Regions from separate parts of the Streptomyces sp. NBC_00483 genome, predicted to be linked through region 1. Evidence: riboswitches for the same ligand, from Rfam matches in the RefSeq annotation. Region 1 holds a riboswitch; each other region holds the start of a gene.
The links. A riboswitch is a leader RNA that binds a small molecule or an ion and turns the genes downstream of it on or off. The one in region 1 is predicted to bind cyclic di-AMP.
Positions count from the first base shown of each region.

Region 2: another riboswitch for cyclic di-AMP. It lies ahead of OHA73_RS18780 (transglycosylase family protein); the one in region 1 lies ahead of OHA73_RS31615 (M23 family metallopeptidase).
Region 3: another riboswitch for cyclic di-AMP. It lies ahead of OHA73_RS26340 (C40 family peptidase); the one in region 1 lies ahead of OHA73_RS31615 (M23 family metallopeptidase).

Region 1 is NZ_CP107880.1:7,031,535-7,036,535, forward strand. Features, by position in the region: gene OHA73_RS31605 (M16 family metallopeptidase) at 1-472, shown strand, start outside; gene OHA73_RS31610 (M16 family metallopeptidase) at 490-1,857, shown strand; cyclic di-AMP (ydaO/yuaA leader) riboswitch at 2,098-2,261, shown strand; gene OHA73_RS31615 (M23 family metallopeptidase) at 2,274-3,074, shown strand; gene OHA73_RS31620 (GntR family transcriptional regulator) at 3,296-3,982, shown strand; gene OHA73_RS31625 (HPr family phosphocarrier protein) at 4,170-4,451, opposite strand; gene OHA73_RS31630 (bifunctional acetate--CoA ligase family protein/GNAT family N-acetyltransferase) at 4,640-5,001, shown strand, end outside.
Region 2 is NZ_CP107880.1:4,258,724-4,263,724, reverse strand. Features, by position in the region: gene OHA73_RS18795 (nucleoside triphosphate pyrophosphohydrolase) at 1-257, shown strand, start outside; gene OHA73_RS18790 (cytochrome P450 family protein) at 277-1,572, shown strand; gene OHA73_RS18785 (transglycosylase family protein) at 1,716-2,771, shown strand; cyclic di-AMP (ydaO/yuaA leader) riboswitch at 2,952-3,109, shown strand; gene OHA73_RS18780 (transglycosylase family protein) at 3,114-3,857, shown strand; gene eno (phosphopyruvate hydratase) at 4,184-5,001, shown strand, end outside.
Region 3 is NZ_CP107880.1:5,841,533-5,846,533, forward strand. Features, by position in the region: gene OHA73_RS26330 (C40 family peptidase) at 1-689, opposite strand, end outside; gene OHA73_RS26335 (hypothetical protein) at 990-1,343, shown strand; gene OHA73_RS26340 (C40 family peptidase) at 1,431-2,630, opposite strand; cyclic di-AMP (ydaO/yuaA leader) riboswitch at 2,639-2,790, opposite strand; gene pcrA (DNA helicase PcrA) at 3,019-5,001, shown strand, end outside.

The sequences.
Region 1 (5,001 bases):
GCGCCTGTACAACCGGCTCGTACGCCGTGACCGCACCGCCGTGGCGGCCGGTTTCGGCCTGTTGCGCCTCGCCGGAGCGCCCTCGCTGGGCTGGCTGGACGTGAAGACCTCCGGAGACGTCGAGGTGCCGGTCATCGAGGCCGCCGTCGACGAGGAGCTCGCCCGGTTCGCCGAGGAGGGCCCGAGCCCTGAGGAAATGGAGCGCGCCCAGGCCCAGTTGGAGCGCGAGTGGCTGGACCGCCTGGGCACGGTCTCCGGGCGCGCCGACGAGCTGTGTCGCTACGCCGTCCTGTTCGGCGACCCGCAGCTCGCCCTGACCGCCGTGGGACGCGTTCTGGACGTGACCGCGGAGGAGGTCCAGGAGATCGCCAAGGCGCGCCTGCGTCCCGACAACCGCGCGTCCCTCGTGTACGAGCCGACCGCGCCCGCCGACACCGAGAACGCCGAGATCGCTGAGGAGGCGGGCCAGTGACCGAGCAGCTCGCGAACATGGACTTCCACCCGCGGCCGCAGGCGGGCGAGCCCAAGCCCTGGGCGTTCCCGGCCCCGGAGCGCGGCGCGCTCCCCAACGGCCTGACGGTGCTGCGCTGCCACCGGCCGGGACAGCAGGTCATCGCCGTGGAGGTGCACCTGGACGCACCGCTTGACGCGGAACCGAAGGGCCTCGACGGCGTCTCGACGATCATGGCGCGTGCCTTCAACGAAGGCACGGACAAGCACTCCGCCGAGGAGTTCGCCGCCGAGCTGGAGCGCTGCGGCGCCACGATGGACGCGCACGCCGACCACCCCGGCGTCCGTGCCTCCCTCGAAGTGCCGGCCTCCCGCCTCTCCAAGGGCCTCGCCCTCCTGGCCGACGCCCTGCGGGCCCCCGCCTTCGACGACAGCGAGATCGAGCGCCTCGTCCGCAACCGCCTGGACGAGATCCCGCACGAGGCCGCCAACCCGGCCCGGCGCGCCGCCAAGGAGCTCTCCAAGCAGCTCTTCCCGGCCGACGCGCGCATGTCGCGCCCGCGCCAGGGCACCGAGGAGACCGTCTCGGCCATTGACGCGGCGGCCGTGCGCGCCTTCTACGACCGGCACGTACGCCCCGCCACCGCCACGGCCGTCGTCGTGGGCGACCTGACGGGCATCGACCTGGACGCCCTCCTCGCCGACACGCTCGGCGCCTGGACCGGCGACACCGCCGAGCCGCGCCCCGTGCCGCCGGTCGTCGCCGACGACACCGGCCGCGTGATCATCGTGGACCGTCCCGGTGCCGTGCAGACGCAGTTGCTCATGGGCCGGGTCGGACCGGACAAGCACGACCGTGTGTGGGCCGCGCAGATCCTCGGCACGTACTGCCTGGGCGGCACTCTCACGTCGCGCCTGGACCGCGTCCTGCGCGAGGAGAAGGGCTACACCTACGGAGTGCGGTCCTTCGCCCAGGTGCTGCGCTCCGCGCCCGACGGCAGCGGCGCCGCGATGCTCGCCATCAGCGGCTCGGTGGACACTCCGAACACCGGGCCCGCGCTCGACGACCTGTGGAAGGTCCTGCGCACGCTGGCGGCCGAGGGGCTCACGGATGCCGAACGGGACACCGCCGTACAGAACTTGGTGGGTGTGGCCCCGCTGAAGTTCGAGACCGCCGCGGCCGTCGCGAGCACCCTCGCCGACCAGGTCGAGCAGCACCTGCCCGACGACTTCCAGGCGCAGGTGTACCGGCAACTGGCCGCCACGGGCACCGTGGAGGCCACGGCCGCCGTCGTGAGCGCGTTCCCGGCGGATCGCCTGGTGACGATCCTGGTGGGTGACGCCGCGCAGATCGAGGAGCCGGTCAAGGCGCTCGGCATCGGCGAAGTCACGGTGGTCGCGGGCTGAGTTCCTCTCCCGCGGCACACCACGAAGCCCCGGCGCCGGCATCGGCCGCCGGGGCTTCGTGGCGTCCGTCACGATCATCTTCAATCACCACACGATCACAAATGTCCGAATTGATGTAGTGGTTGCCTGTCTGCCCTGTGGCGTGCACTACAAAAGCCGGGTTCTGTTTGTCGATCCAAAGACGCCCCGCTTAGCGTTCCCTCCGGCTGTCCGCCAGACGTACGTCGCGCCCGCGACACCGGACAGTCATCGCCGAGTCCCCATGGTGCGAGCCAGGGGAGCCGGGGACCCACCGAAGTCCCTGGGGTGAATCGGGCGCTCTTCCCGTAAGGGGAGGGGGCCTGTAGGAGACCTTCCTGCTCCGAACCCGTCAGCTAACCCGGTAGGCGAGAAGGAAGGAAAGGATCAGCCACTTCATGGCGTTCACCCGTGCCACCGGGAAGCACCGCCGTCCCAGCCGCCTGACGCGTACCACCGCTCAGGTCGCCGGCGTCGCCGCAATCACCACGACGGGCGTGGTGGGTGGCCTCGCCGCCCCCGCACTCGCCGCCGACACCGCGATAGCCCCGCACGACGGCCTCACGCAGGCCGTGGCCATCGGCGACTCCCTGGCCGAGCAGATCGACGCGCAGGCCACCGCGCAGCAGAAGGCCGCCGCCAAGGCGAAGGCCGAGGCCGAGGCCAAGAAGAAGGCCGAGGAGGCCAAGCGCAAGGCCGAGGCGGAGGCCAAGAAGCGGGCAGCCGAGAAGGCCCAGAAGGAGCGCGAGGCCAAGGAGCGCGCCGCCCGCGAGGCCGAGCGCAAGCGCCTGAACAGCTTCGTGTCGCCGATCTCCGGCTCGTACGTCTCCACCGCCTACCAGGCCGGCAGCGGACTGTGGTCCTCCGGTAGCCACACCGGCATCGACTTCCACGCCTCCAGCGGCACTTCGGTGCACGCGGTCGGCATGGGCACCGTCGTCGAGGCCGGCTGGGGCGGCTCGTACGGCAACAACGTCGTGATCAAGATGAAGGACGGTACGTACACCCAGTACGGTCACATGTCCTCGATCGGCGTCTCCGTCGGCCAGGACGTCACCCCCGGCCAGCAGATCGGCCTCTCCGGCGCCACCGGCAACGTGACGGGCCCGCACCTCCACTTCGAGGCCCGCACCGGCCCCGACTACGGCTCGGACATCGACCCCGTCGCGTACCTGCGCCAGCACGGTGTGAACGTCTGACCCGTCAGGCACACTCCACGAAAGCCCCGGCTCACCGAGCCGGGGCTTTCGCGTGCGCGGGTCTGCACTGTCCAAAAAATATCCCTGGATTCAGTTCCCTCGTCGGAAATTCAAGTCCGGTGGAATAGAGTCACCGGGTAAACGTTCCGGCCACGTGTCATTCGCGCTTGACCGGGCGTCAATCGACCGCGTATCGCGGGCATTGAGGCGGAGGTCGAGTCATGCGCATTCCCGCGCAGTCGGTATGCACAGCGATCCGCGACGACATCGTCGCCGGCGTCTACGAGCGCGGCGGCAGGCTCACCGAGGAACTGCTCGCGCGTCGCTACGGGGTCTCGCGCGTGCCCGTCCGCGAGGCGCTGCGGACCCTGGAGGCGGAGGGGTTCGTCGTCACGCGCAGGCACGCGGGCGCGTGCGTGGCCGAACCCACCGAGCGGGAGGCGGCCGACCTCCTGGAGATCCGCATGCTGCTCGAACCCATGGGCGCCGCCCGCGCCGCGCAGCGCCGCACCGAGGCTCACCTCAAGGTGCTGCGTGGCCTGGTCAGGCTGGGGCAGGAGCGCTCCCGGCGAGGTCAGAGCGAGGATCTGCGCTCCCTCGGCAGCTGGTTCCACGAGACGCTCGCCCAGGCCTCCGGCAGCCCCGGCCTGATCACCCTGCTCACCCAGCTCCGCCACAAGATCGCCTGGATGTACGCCGTGGAGAGCCCGGCCCGGCCGGCCGAGTCCTGGGCCGAGCACGGCGCCATCGTCGACGCCGTGGCACGGGGCGACGCGGAGCGTGCCCGCGCCCTGGCCACCCTGCACGCGGAGCGCGCGACGGCCGCCCACAGGCTGCGCGTCCCCCGCGCGGGCGAGCATGTGAGGACTTCGCAACATGCAGTCAACACAGTGGGGCGTCAGGTTTAACAACAGCGCCGTATACAAAGAAGTGCACTATTCGGTGAATGGGTTGAACGAGGCGCGGATGAATTCCCGCTGCCTATTTCCTGCCGCCCATTTCCAGCTGCCCAATTCGCGCCGCAATAGTGAACGAAAAAGCCGCGCGCCCCGAAGGGGAACGCGCGGCTCAGCCGTACTGCTTTTTGTCTTTGTGTCAGACGGTCTCGGGAAGCTCCTCGAGCCCCTCCGCGACCAGCTTCGCCAGACGGTCGAGCGCGGCGTCCGCGCCCTCGGCGTCGGAAGCCAGCACGATCTCCTCGCCGCCCTGCGCGCCCAGGCCGAGCACCGCCAGCATGGAGGCGGCGTTGACGGGGTTGCCGTCGGCCTTGGCGATCGTCACGGGAACACCGGCCGCCGTGGCAGCGCGGACGAAGATGGAAGCGGGGCGGGCGTGGAGGCCCTCGGCCCAGCCGACGTTGACGCGGCGCTCAGCCATGTGATGCTGCCCTTCAGGTGTCTCACGGTTGTCTAGACCAGTGTTCCATATCGGGAGGCGTGCGTGACGCGGACCCAGGTCCTCACCGGCACGGCCCTTCGGTCCTCCATAGGGTGCCCTCCGTACGCACGGGCCGCGACCCGTACGACCGACCGCCGTCTGTCGGTGCCCGGCCCTACTCTTGCGGCATGGAGACCCCGTCGGACCGGCATGCGTACCCCGCCCACTGGGAGGCCGACGTGGTGCTGCGCGACGGCGGCACCGCGCGGATCAGGCCCATCACGACGGCGGACGCCGAGCATCTGACCAGCTTCTACGAGCAGGTCTCGGACGAGTCGAAGTACTACCGCTTCTTCGCGCCCTACCCCCGCCTGTCCGCCAAGGACGTGCACCGCTTCACCCATCACGACTACGTGGACAGGGTCGGTCTCGCGGTCACGGTGGGCGGCGAGTTCATCGCCACGGTGCGCTACGACCGGATCAACGAGCAGGGCATGTCGGCGACCGCGCCCGCCGACGAGGCGGAGGTCGCCTTCCTCGTGCAGGACGC
Region 2 (5,001 bases), 2.8 Mb from region 1:
AGAAGCGCCGCGCCTCGGTCACGGACGGCGTCCCGGTGGGCCAGCCGGGCCTCGCCCTCGCCGCCAAGCTCGGCTCGCGGGTGCGCACGGCGGGCCTGGACGTCCCGGTCCCCACGGGCGAGGGCGTCGGCTACGAACTCCTGGCCCTCGCCCTGCACGCCGAGGCGGAGGGCGTGGACCCGGAGGCGGCGCTCAGAGCCGCCGCCCGCGCCTACCGTGATGCGGTGCGGACCACCGAGGGGCTCACCGACCAGTAGGGGCGGCTACGGTCGGGTGGTGACCGAGAGCCCCACCCCCTCCAGCGCCCCCGAACTCTTCAGCTGGGAGTTCGCAAGCAACCCGTACCCCGCCTACGCCTGGCTGCGCGAGCACGCCCCCGTGCACCGCACCACGCTGCCGAGCGGCGTCGAGGCCTGGCTGGTCACCCGGTACGCGGACGCCCGCCAGGCGCTCGCCGACCAACGGCTCAGCAAGAACGCGGACCACCACGACGAGCGGAGCCCCGCCAAGGGCAAGACGGGCATCCCCGGCGAACGCCAGGCCGAGCTGACGACCCATCTCCTCAACATCGACCCGCCGGACCACACCCGCCTGCGCCGCCTCGTCTCGAAGGCGTTCACCCCACGCCGGGTCGCCGAATTCGCGCCGCGCGTCCAGCAGTTGACGGACGACCTCATCGACGCCTTCGCGGCCAAGGGCGAAGCCGACCTCATCCACGACTTCGCCTTCCCCCTCCCCATCTACGCCATCTGCGACCTGCTCGGCGTCCCCCGCGAGGACCAGGACGACTTCCGCGAGTGGGCAGGCATGATGATCCGCCACGGCGGTGGACCGCGCGGCGGGGTGGGACGCGCGGTGAAGCGGATCCGCGCGTACCTGGTGGAGCTGATCCACCGCAAGCGCGGCGACCTCACCGACGACCTGATCTCCGAGCTGATCCGCGCCTCCGACCACGGCGAACACCTCACGGAGAACGAGGTGGCGGCCATGTGTTTCGTGCTGCTCTTCGCCGGTTTTGAAACTACGGTCAACCTGATCGGCAATGGCACGTACGCCCTGCTCACACACCCCGACCAGCGTGAGCGCCTGCAGAGGTCGATCGCGGCGGGGGAGACGGGGCTGTTGGCGACCGGGATCGAGGAACTGCTGCGCTTCGACGGCCCGGTGGAGATGGCCACGTGGCGCTTCGCCAGGGAGCCGCTGACCATCGGCGGCCAGGAGATCGGCGTGGGCGACCCGGTCCTCGTCGTGCTCGCCGCCGCCGACCGCGACCCGGCGCGCTTCACAGAACCCGACACCCTCGACCTCTCCCGCCGCGACAACCAGCACCTCGGCTACGGACACGGCATCCACTACTGCCTCGGCGCCCCGCTCGCCCGCCTGGAGGGACAGACCGCCCTCGCCACCCTCCTGACCCGCCTCCCGGACCTGCGACTTGCGGTGGAACCTACCGATTTGCGGTGGCGCGGCGGCCTCATCATGCGCGGACTGCGCACGCTCCCGGTGGAGTTCACCCCGCGTCAGATCCCCACCGGAACCGACGGGTCAGCTGACGGACCGTCAACACTGTGACTTTCACGTGATCTACGCTGCATCGACTTGTGACAGGCGTTCGAGTGCCGCTACGTTCACGGATCATCGCGACACATGCACAACTCGCACCACTTGCACTACCCGTCGCGCGTAGCAGCATCAGTCTCGCGAAAGGCAAACGCATGCTCTCCGGGAACGGTCGTCACCGTCGCCCCCGTCAGGCCCCTGCTCTCGTCGTCGCCGCCGGGGTCGCCGGCAGCGCCATCGCGATCCCGCTGTTCGCCGCGAGCGGCGCGAGCGCCGCGACCACGCAGGCGTGGGACAAGCTCGCCGAGTGCGAGAGCGGTGGGCAGTGGAGCCTGGACGCCGGTAACGGCTACTACGGCGGACTCCAGTTCACGCAGGAGAGATGGGAGGAGTACGGGGGGCTCGACTACGCCCCGCGTGCCGACCAGGCCAGCCGCTCGCAGCAGATATCCGTTGCCGAGAAGGTTCTTGACGACAAGGGCGTGAGCGCCTGGCCGATGTGCTCGCTCACCGCCGACCTCACCAAGGACGACGACTCGGCGGACGTCGACCCGGGCGTGTCCGCGTCGCCGCAGCCGTCCGAGTCCTCCGCTTCGTCCGACACCGATGCCGACAGCAAGTCGGACGAGGGTGGCGACAAGAGCGCCGACGAGGACGCCGACAAGGCGGGCTCCACGGACGCGACGGATTCGAGCGAATCGAGCGATCCGGGCGACTCGACCGAATCGGCGGATTCGGGAGACAAGGGTCACGACGAGGCGGAGGGCTCCGACGCGTCGGACAAGGCCTCGGCGGACGAGTCGGGCGATACCTCCGGTAACAAGGCCGAGGAGTCCTCGACCTCTTCAAGTGACAAGTCCCACGCGCCTTCTGACGACGCCGCCTCCGAGACGGCCCCGCCGTCCGCCTCGCCCTCCGGCGAGACGCAGGACAGCGCCACGTCGGGCCGCCACCGCGGCGACCGCGCCGACGAGGGCGGCTCCGACTCCCGTACGGGAGAGGGGCGTCACGCCTCGCGCGACGACAAGCGCGACGGCGACACGTACAAGGTGCACGCCGGCGACAACCTCTGGGACATCGCGAAGGCCCAGGACGTGCACGGCGGATGGGATGCGCTCTACGAGCGGAACAAGGAGACGGTCGGTACCGACCCAGACCTCATCCTTCCTGGTCAGAGCCTGGATCTTGGGGACGGATCGGACAAAAAGTAGCGGGAGTTCGGGGCGGTTGAAGGGGCTTTGTCCGATATTGATCAAGTGAGACATGGGTCTCAAAGCCCCTGATCGACTTTGAAATCGGACGGATCGACCGCTTACGTTCGTGACCGCTCGCTTCAGCGGGCCCCGATGGACGTCACGCCGAATCCTGCCAACGTCCGTACGGGAACAGTCGACGCGTATGCGCCGTAGGCAGGAGCGGGGGACCCAGGTAAGTGCCCTTCCGGGAGACCGGACGGGCTTGGGGTTAAGCAGCGCACAAGGATGCGTCTGCCGGGCACTCACTGGCCCGAACCCGACAGCTCACCTCGCAGGCGTCGGTGAGGAGATATCTCCATGCTGTTTTCCGGCAAGAACAAGCACCGCCGCCCGTCCAAGGCCGTCCGCGTCGCCACGCTCGGCGGTGTCGCCGCTGCCGCCGTCGCCGTGCCGCTGATGGGTGCGACGTCCGCCTCCGCCGCGACCACGTCCGAGTGGGACCAGGTCGCGCAGTGCGAGTCCGGTGGCAACTGGTCCACGAACACCGGCAACGGTTTCTACGGCGGCCTCCAGTTCTCGTCCTCCACCTGGTCCGCCTACGGCGGCGACCAGTACGCCTCCTCCGCCGACCAGGCCTCCAAGGCCCAGCAGATAGCCGTCGGCGAGAAGGTCCTCGCCTCCCAGGGCAACGGTGCCTGGCCGAACTGCGGCTCGGGCCTGTCCTCCACCCCGAACGAGGGTGGCGCCGACGACTCGTCCTCGCAGCAGCAGGACACCCAGAAGCAGGACACCCAGAGCACGCAGCAGCAGGACACGCAGCAGCGTGCCGACCGCTCCGAGCAGCGCGAGCAGCCGAAGCAGGAGGCCCCGAAGCAGGAGGCCCCGAAGCAGGAGGCGGCTCCGAAGCAGGACACCGTCACCACCCCGACCGGCAACAAGGTCGAGAAGGGTGACGGCGAGTACAAGGTCAAGTCCGGTGACACCCTCAGCAAGATCGCCGAGGCGCACGACACGACCTGGCAGCAGCTGTTCCAGAAGAACAAGGACATCGTCAAGGACGCCAACCTGATCTACCCGGGTCAGCAGCTGCACCTCAGCTAAGACGTCCGGTCCGCAGAGGACCACCGGTCCGCACAGGACCACCCCAGGCCCTCCCAGGCCGTCAGGTACGGGCTCGGCATCGGCGGACGCCGAGCCCCGCCGCACCCCGTCCCCACGGGTCGCTCACTTCGGCGACCTCCGTCCCGGCACAGCCGGGGCGGAGGTCGCTGTTTTTGTTCAGTTAAGGAACATTTCGCTATCGGCGTTGTCCACGAGGCGGGCGTTCGGATGGCCGATGCCCGCGAGCCGGTTACGCTCAGGGGTGCGGGACCACGTACCAAGCAGCCGCCCGCATAGCCTGCGTCACATCCAAGAAGGAGATGCTCGTGCCGTCCATCGACGTCGTCGTAGCCCGGGAAATCCTGGACTCCCGAGGCAACCCCACGGTCGAGGTCGAGGTCGGCCTCGACGACGGGAGCACCGGCCGTGCCGCCGTCCCGTCGGGTGCCTCCACCGGTGCCTTCGAGGCCATCGAACTCCGTGACGGTGACCCCAACCGTTACCTCGGCAAGGGTGTCGAGAAGGCCGTCCTCGCCGTCATCGAGCAGATCGGCCCGGAGCTGGTCGGTTACGACGCCACCGAGCAGCGCCTGATCGACCAGGCGATGTTCGACCTGGACGCGACCGACAACAAGGGCTCGCTCGGCGCCAACGCGATCCTCGGCGTCTCGCTCGCCGTCGCGCACGCCGCTTCCGAGGCCTCCGACCTGCCGCTGTTCCGCTACCTCGGTGGTCCGAACGCGCACCTGCTGCCCGTCCCGATGATGAACATCCTGAACGGTGGGTCGCACGCCGACTCCAACGTCGACATCCAGGAGTTCATGATCGCCCCGATCGGCGCGGAGTCCTTCTCCGAGGCCCTTCGCTGGGGCGCCGAGGTCTACCACACGCTGAAGAAGGTCCTGAAGAGCAAGGGCCTGGCCACCGGCCTCGGCGACGAGGGCGGCTTCGCGCCGAACCTCGACTCCAACCGTGCCGCCCTGGACCTCATCCTTGAGGCGATCAAGGAGGCCGGTTACGTTCCCGGCCAGCAGATCGCGCTCGCGCTGGACGTCGCCGCCTCCGAGTTCTACAAGGACGGCAAGTACCAGTTCGAGGGCAAGGAGCGCTCCGCCGCCGAGATGACGGAGTACTACGAGGAGCT
Region 3 (5,001 bases), 1.2 Mb from region 1:
GCCTGGGAGAGGTCGGCGCGTTCCGCCGAGCGGGAGGAGCGCTCGCTCGTCGCGGGGGTGGCGGTGCGCTCCTCAGGGGTGAGGCGGTCGAGGAGGCGCCGGGCCTCCGCGAGTTTTCGCTTCACCTTCTTCTTGTTGTCCTCCAACTCGGCCTTCTTGGCGCGCAGTTCGGAGAGCGTGCCGTCGGCGTCGCCGCGCAGCTGGTCGATCTCGCGGAGTTCGCCCTGTACGCGGGTGACCGCGGCGGCCTGCCGCGCGCCGACGCGCTCCGTGAGGGACGCCTTGTCGAGATAGGCGTCGGGGGAGGAGGAGAGGAGCAGCTGGACCGACGGGTCCACGCCTCCCGTGCGGTACTGGGAGGCCGCGACCGAACCCAGCTTCTCCCGCTGGGAGTTGAGCGATTCGGTGCGCCGGGACGCCTCGTCCTGGAGGGCGTCCACCTTCTTCCGCGCCCCGTCCGCCTTCTCCTTCGCCCCGTTGTACTTCTGGGTGGCGACCTCCGCCTCCTGGTACAGCTTGTCGACCTTGGCCCGCACCTGTGCGGGGCCGAGCTCGGGCTCCGCGTGCGCCGCCCCGCCATCGAGGGCGGTGACGGTGGCCGCGGAAGCGAGGGCGAGCGTGGCCGCGGTGCGGGCCGTGCCCCCACCGCGGAGCGAACGCGGTCGGGGCTTTCGATGAGCTGCCGGCACAAGGTCCTCCTCTGGGCGCCGTACGCATCGCACGGCCCCCGGTCGCGCGTCCGGCGGCGGCCCGCACAGGGGAGCGGGCCGCCGCCGGACCTTTCTCGGCGGGGTGTCCGACTGCCGCCCCTGGCCCGGGCGGCGGTGGGGAGCCGGTCACCTGAGGAAGGACGCTAAACCTCTGCGTAACGGGTTGGTGTCGGATTGTTCGCAACTGGCCTGTTTGTTACGGATGGTGGCGGAGAGTGATAACAGAGTGGCAAAGGGGTGCCCGTAGTGGGCCATGGGCGTCCGGTTAGGCTCCGAGCCATGGACGTACTCATCCACCTCTTCGTCGGCCTGCACATCATCGGCATCGCCTCGCTGCTCGGCGGCTTCCTCACGCAGATGTCGGCGATGAAGGAGGGCGCGGCCCGCTTCAACAAGGCGATGCTGCACGGCGCCCTGACCATGCTGGTGACCGGCGTCGCCCTGGTCGGCCTCAACCAGGCCGACGGCAGCACCGTGAACAACATCAAGATCGGCGTGAAGCTCGCGCTCCTGATCGTGATCCTCGGCATCGTCTACGTGAAGCGGGACGAGGAGAAGGCGGAGAAGGGCCTCTTCATCACGGTCGGCGCGCTCACCGTCGTCAACATCTTCATCGCGGTGCTCTGGACCTGAGCGAGCGCGTACCAAGACGTACAAGCGCGTACCAAGACGTACAGAAGGGCCCGGCAGGTCGCACCTGCCGGGCCCTTCTGTGTGGGGTCAGGCCGGCCGCACCACGCTGTGGATCGACGACGTGCCGTCGTAGTAGATCGACTCCTCGCGCACGACCGCGCCCGGCTTCGGCGCGTGGACCATCATGCCGTCGCCCATGTAGAGGCCCACGTGGCTGATGTCGTCGTAGAAGAACACCAGGTCACCGGGTTGGATGTCGGAGAGCGGCACCGTCTTGCCGACCTCGACCTGGTCCCAGGTCGTCCGGGGCAGCGAGATCCCCGCGGACTTCCACGCCGCCTGCGTCAGGCCCGAGCAGTCGTACGAGTCCGGGCCCGTGGCGCCCCACACGTACGGCTTGCCCTCCTGCGACTTGGCGAACGCGAGCGCCTGCGCGGCCTTCGTGGCGTACGAGGCGTCCGAGGAAGAGGAACCGGAGCCGGAGGAGCCCGAGGAACCCGAGCCCGAGGAGCCGGACGACTCCTGCTCCTTCTGCGCGGCCTCCTCGGCCGCCTTCCGCTTCGCCTCCGCGGCCTTCTGCTTGGCGGCCAGCTCGGCGGCCTTCTTGCGGGCCGCCTCCTCCTTGGCCTTCTGGATCGCCGCGAGCCGCGCCTTCTCCTTGGCCGTCAGGTCGGCCAGCAGCTTGCGCGCGTCGGAGAGCTTCGTCTGGACGGTCTCCTTCGTCGACCTCAGCTCGGTCTGCGACTCGGTGAGGTCCTGGAGGCTCGACTGCGCCTCGGTGCGCTTCTTCGCGGTCTCGCGCGCCTGCGCCTGATAGTCGTCGACCGACTTCTTCTGCTCGTCGGTGAGCCGGCTCATCAGCTGGCGCTGCGAGAAGTAGTCCTCCGGGTCGTCCGCGAGGAACATGGTCGCGGTGTCGCTGACCGCGCCCGAGCGGTACTGCTCGGCGGCGTATCTGCCGAGCTTCTGGCGGGCCGTGTTCATGTCGTCGGTGCGCTGGGCGACATCGTCGAGGAGCTTGTCGACCTGCTGCTTCTTGGAGTCGGTCCGCTCCTTCACCCCGTTGTACTTCTGGGTGGCGACCTCGGCCTGCCGGTACAGGGTGTCGACCTTCTGCTGGACCTCTTCGAGGCGCGGCTTGGACGACGGCTGCGCGGGCGCGGCCTGTGCCGTCTGCGAGAGCAGTGCCACGGAGGTGAGGGCGGCGGTGGTGATGCCGACCGCGGGGGTCGTGCGAAGGCCGCCGGTGATCCGGGAACGGCTGCGGGGCTTGCGGTGCGACGCCAAGGCAGGCGACTCCTTCCGTCCTCCGCCTACCGGGTTAGCTGTCGGGTTCGGGCGTGGTACGCGGAAGGCTGCCCTACGGTCGGCTGACCGATTCACCCCAAGGTCGGTTGGGTCCCCGGTTCCCTGCCTTACGGCGTACGGAACTCAGCGGGGGCTGCCCGTTCGCCGCGACATCCGCGGGCGGGGGGACGGGCTGCCCGGCTGCACCGTAGCCAACTCGTGTGGCTGCTGTGAAGGTTGATGTTCGATATGCCCGATACATTTTCGTGATCTGGCCTCTGGAGGGCCCTCGGAGTTCCGAGGAGAGCCCATGGAGTTCGGAGCAGGGCCCTTGGAGTTCCGAAGGCAGCCACGGGTTGTCAGTGGGGCGGCCTAGACTCGGAGAGCGATGAGCAGCCTCTTTGACGACAGCTTCCTGACCGGCCTCCAGAAGAACGGTGCGGAGGAGCCCCCGCCGCCGCCTCCGGACCCCGAGTACGACGACGGGGCACCGGAGCCGATGCCGGACGACCTGTTCGGCGGGAGGCTCGGCGCGCCCGAAGACAGGGACACGCACTACCGGGACGGCGCCCCGCGCCCGGTCCTGAGCGCGGCCACCCTCCTGGAGGGGCTGAACGAGAACCAGCAGGCGGCCGTCACGCACGGCGGCACCCCGCTGCTCATCGTCGCGGGCGCCGGATCCGGCAAGACCCGCGTCCTCACGCACCGCATCGCGTACCTGCTCGCCGAGCGCGAAGTGCACCCCGGCCAGATCCTCGCGATCACGTTCACGAACAAGGCCGCGGGCGAGATGAAGGAGCGCGTCGAGGACCTCGTGGGCCCGCGCGCGAACGCCATGTGGGTCTCCACGTTCCACAGCGCCTGCGTCCGCATCCTGCGCCGGGAGAGCAAGAAGCTGGGCTTCACGTCCTCCTTCTCGATCTACGACGCCGCCGACAGCAAGCGGCTCATGGCGCTCGTCTGCCGCGACCTCGACCTGGACCCGAAGAAGTTCCCGCCGAAGTCCTTCAGCGCCAAGATCAGCAATCTCAAGAACGAGCTGATCGACGAGGAGGACTTCGCGGCGACCGCGGCCGACGGCTTCGAGAAGACCCTCGCCCAGGCCTACGCGATGTACCAGGCGCGCCTGCGCGAGGCGAACGCGCTGGACTTCGACGACCTGATCATGACGACGGTGAACATGCTGCGCGCGTTCCCGGACGTCGCCGAGCACTACCGCCGCCGCTTCCGCCACGTCATGGTCGACGAGTACCAGGACACGAACCACGCGCAGTACGCGCTGGTGCGCGAGCTGGTCGGCCCCACCGAGGGCGAGGACGCGGACCCGGCCGAGCTGTGCGTCGTGGGTGACGCGGACCAGTCGATCTACGCGTTCCGCGGCGCCACGATCCGTAACATCCTCGACTTCGAGGACGACTACCCCAACGCGAAGACGATCCTCCTGGAGCAGAACTACCGCTCCACGCAGACGATCCTCAGCGCGGCGAACGCGGTCATCGAGCGCAACGAGTCGCGTCGGCCCAAGAACCTGTGGACCAACGAGGGGCCCGGCGCCCAGATCACCGGCTACGTCGCGGACACCGAGCACGACGAGGCCCAGTTCATCGCCGACGAGATCGACCGGCTCACCGACGCGGGCGACGCGCTGGCGGGCGACGTGGCGATCTTCTACCGGACGAACGCGCAGTCCCGTGTCTTCGAAGAGATCTTCATCCGCACCGGCCTGCCCTACAAGGTCGTCGGCGGCGTCCGCTTCTACGAGCGCAAGGAGGTCAGGGACGTCCTGGCCTATCTGCGCGTGCTGTCCAACCCCGAGGACTCGGTGCCGCTGCGCCGCATCCTCAACGTGCCCAAGCGCGGCATCGGCGACCGCGCCGAAGCGATGATCGACGCGCTCTCCCAGCGCGAGAAGATCTCCTTCCCGCAGGCGCTGCGCCGCGTCGACGAGGCGTACGGGATGGCGGCCCGCTCGACGAACGCCGTGAAGCGGTTCAACACGCTGATGGAGGACCTCCGCACGATCGTGGAGTCGGGCGCGGGCCCGGCCACGGTCCTGGAGGCCATCCTCGAACGGACGGGGTATCTCGCCGAGTTGCAGGCCTCCACCGACCCGCAGGACGAGACCCGCATCGAGAACCTCCAGGAACTCGCCGCCGTGGCCCTGGAGTTCGAGCAGGAGTCCGCCGCGGGCGAGGACACGGCGGAGGGCGAGTCCGAGACGGGCGGCGGGGGGCTCTCCGACTTCCTGGAGCGCGTCGCGCTCGTCGCCGACTCCGACCAGATCCCCGACGAGGACGACGACGGCAGCGGCGTCATCACGCTGATGACCCTGCACACCGCCAAGGGCCTGGAGTTCCCGGTCGTCTTCCTC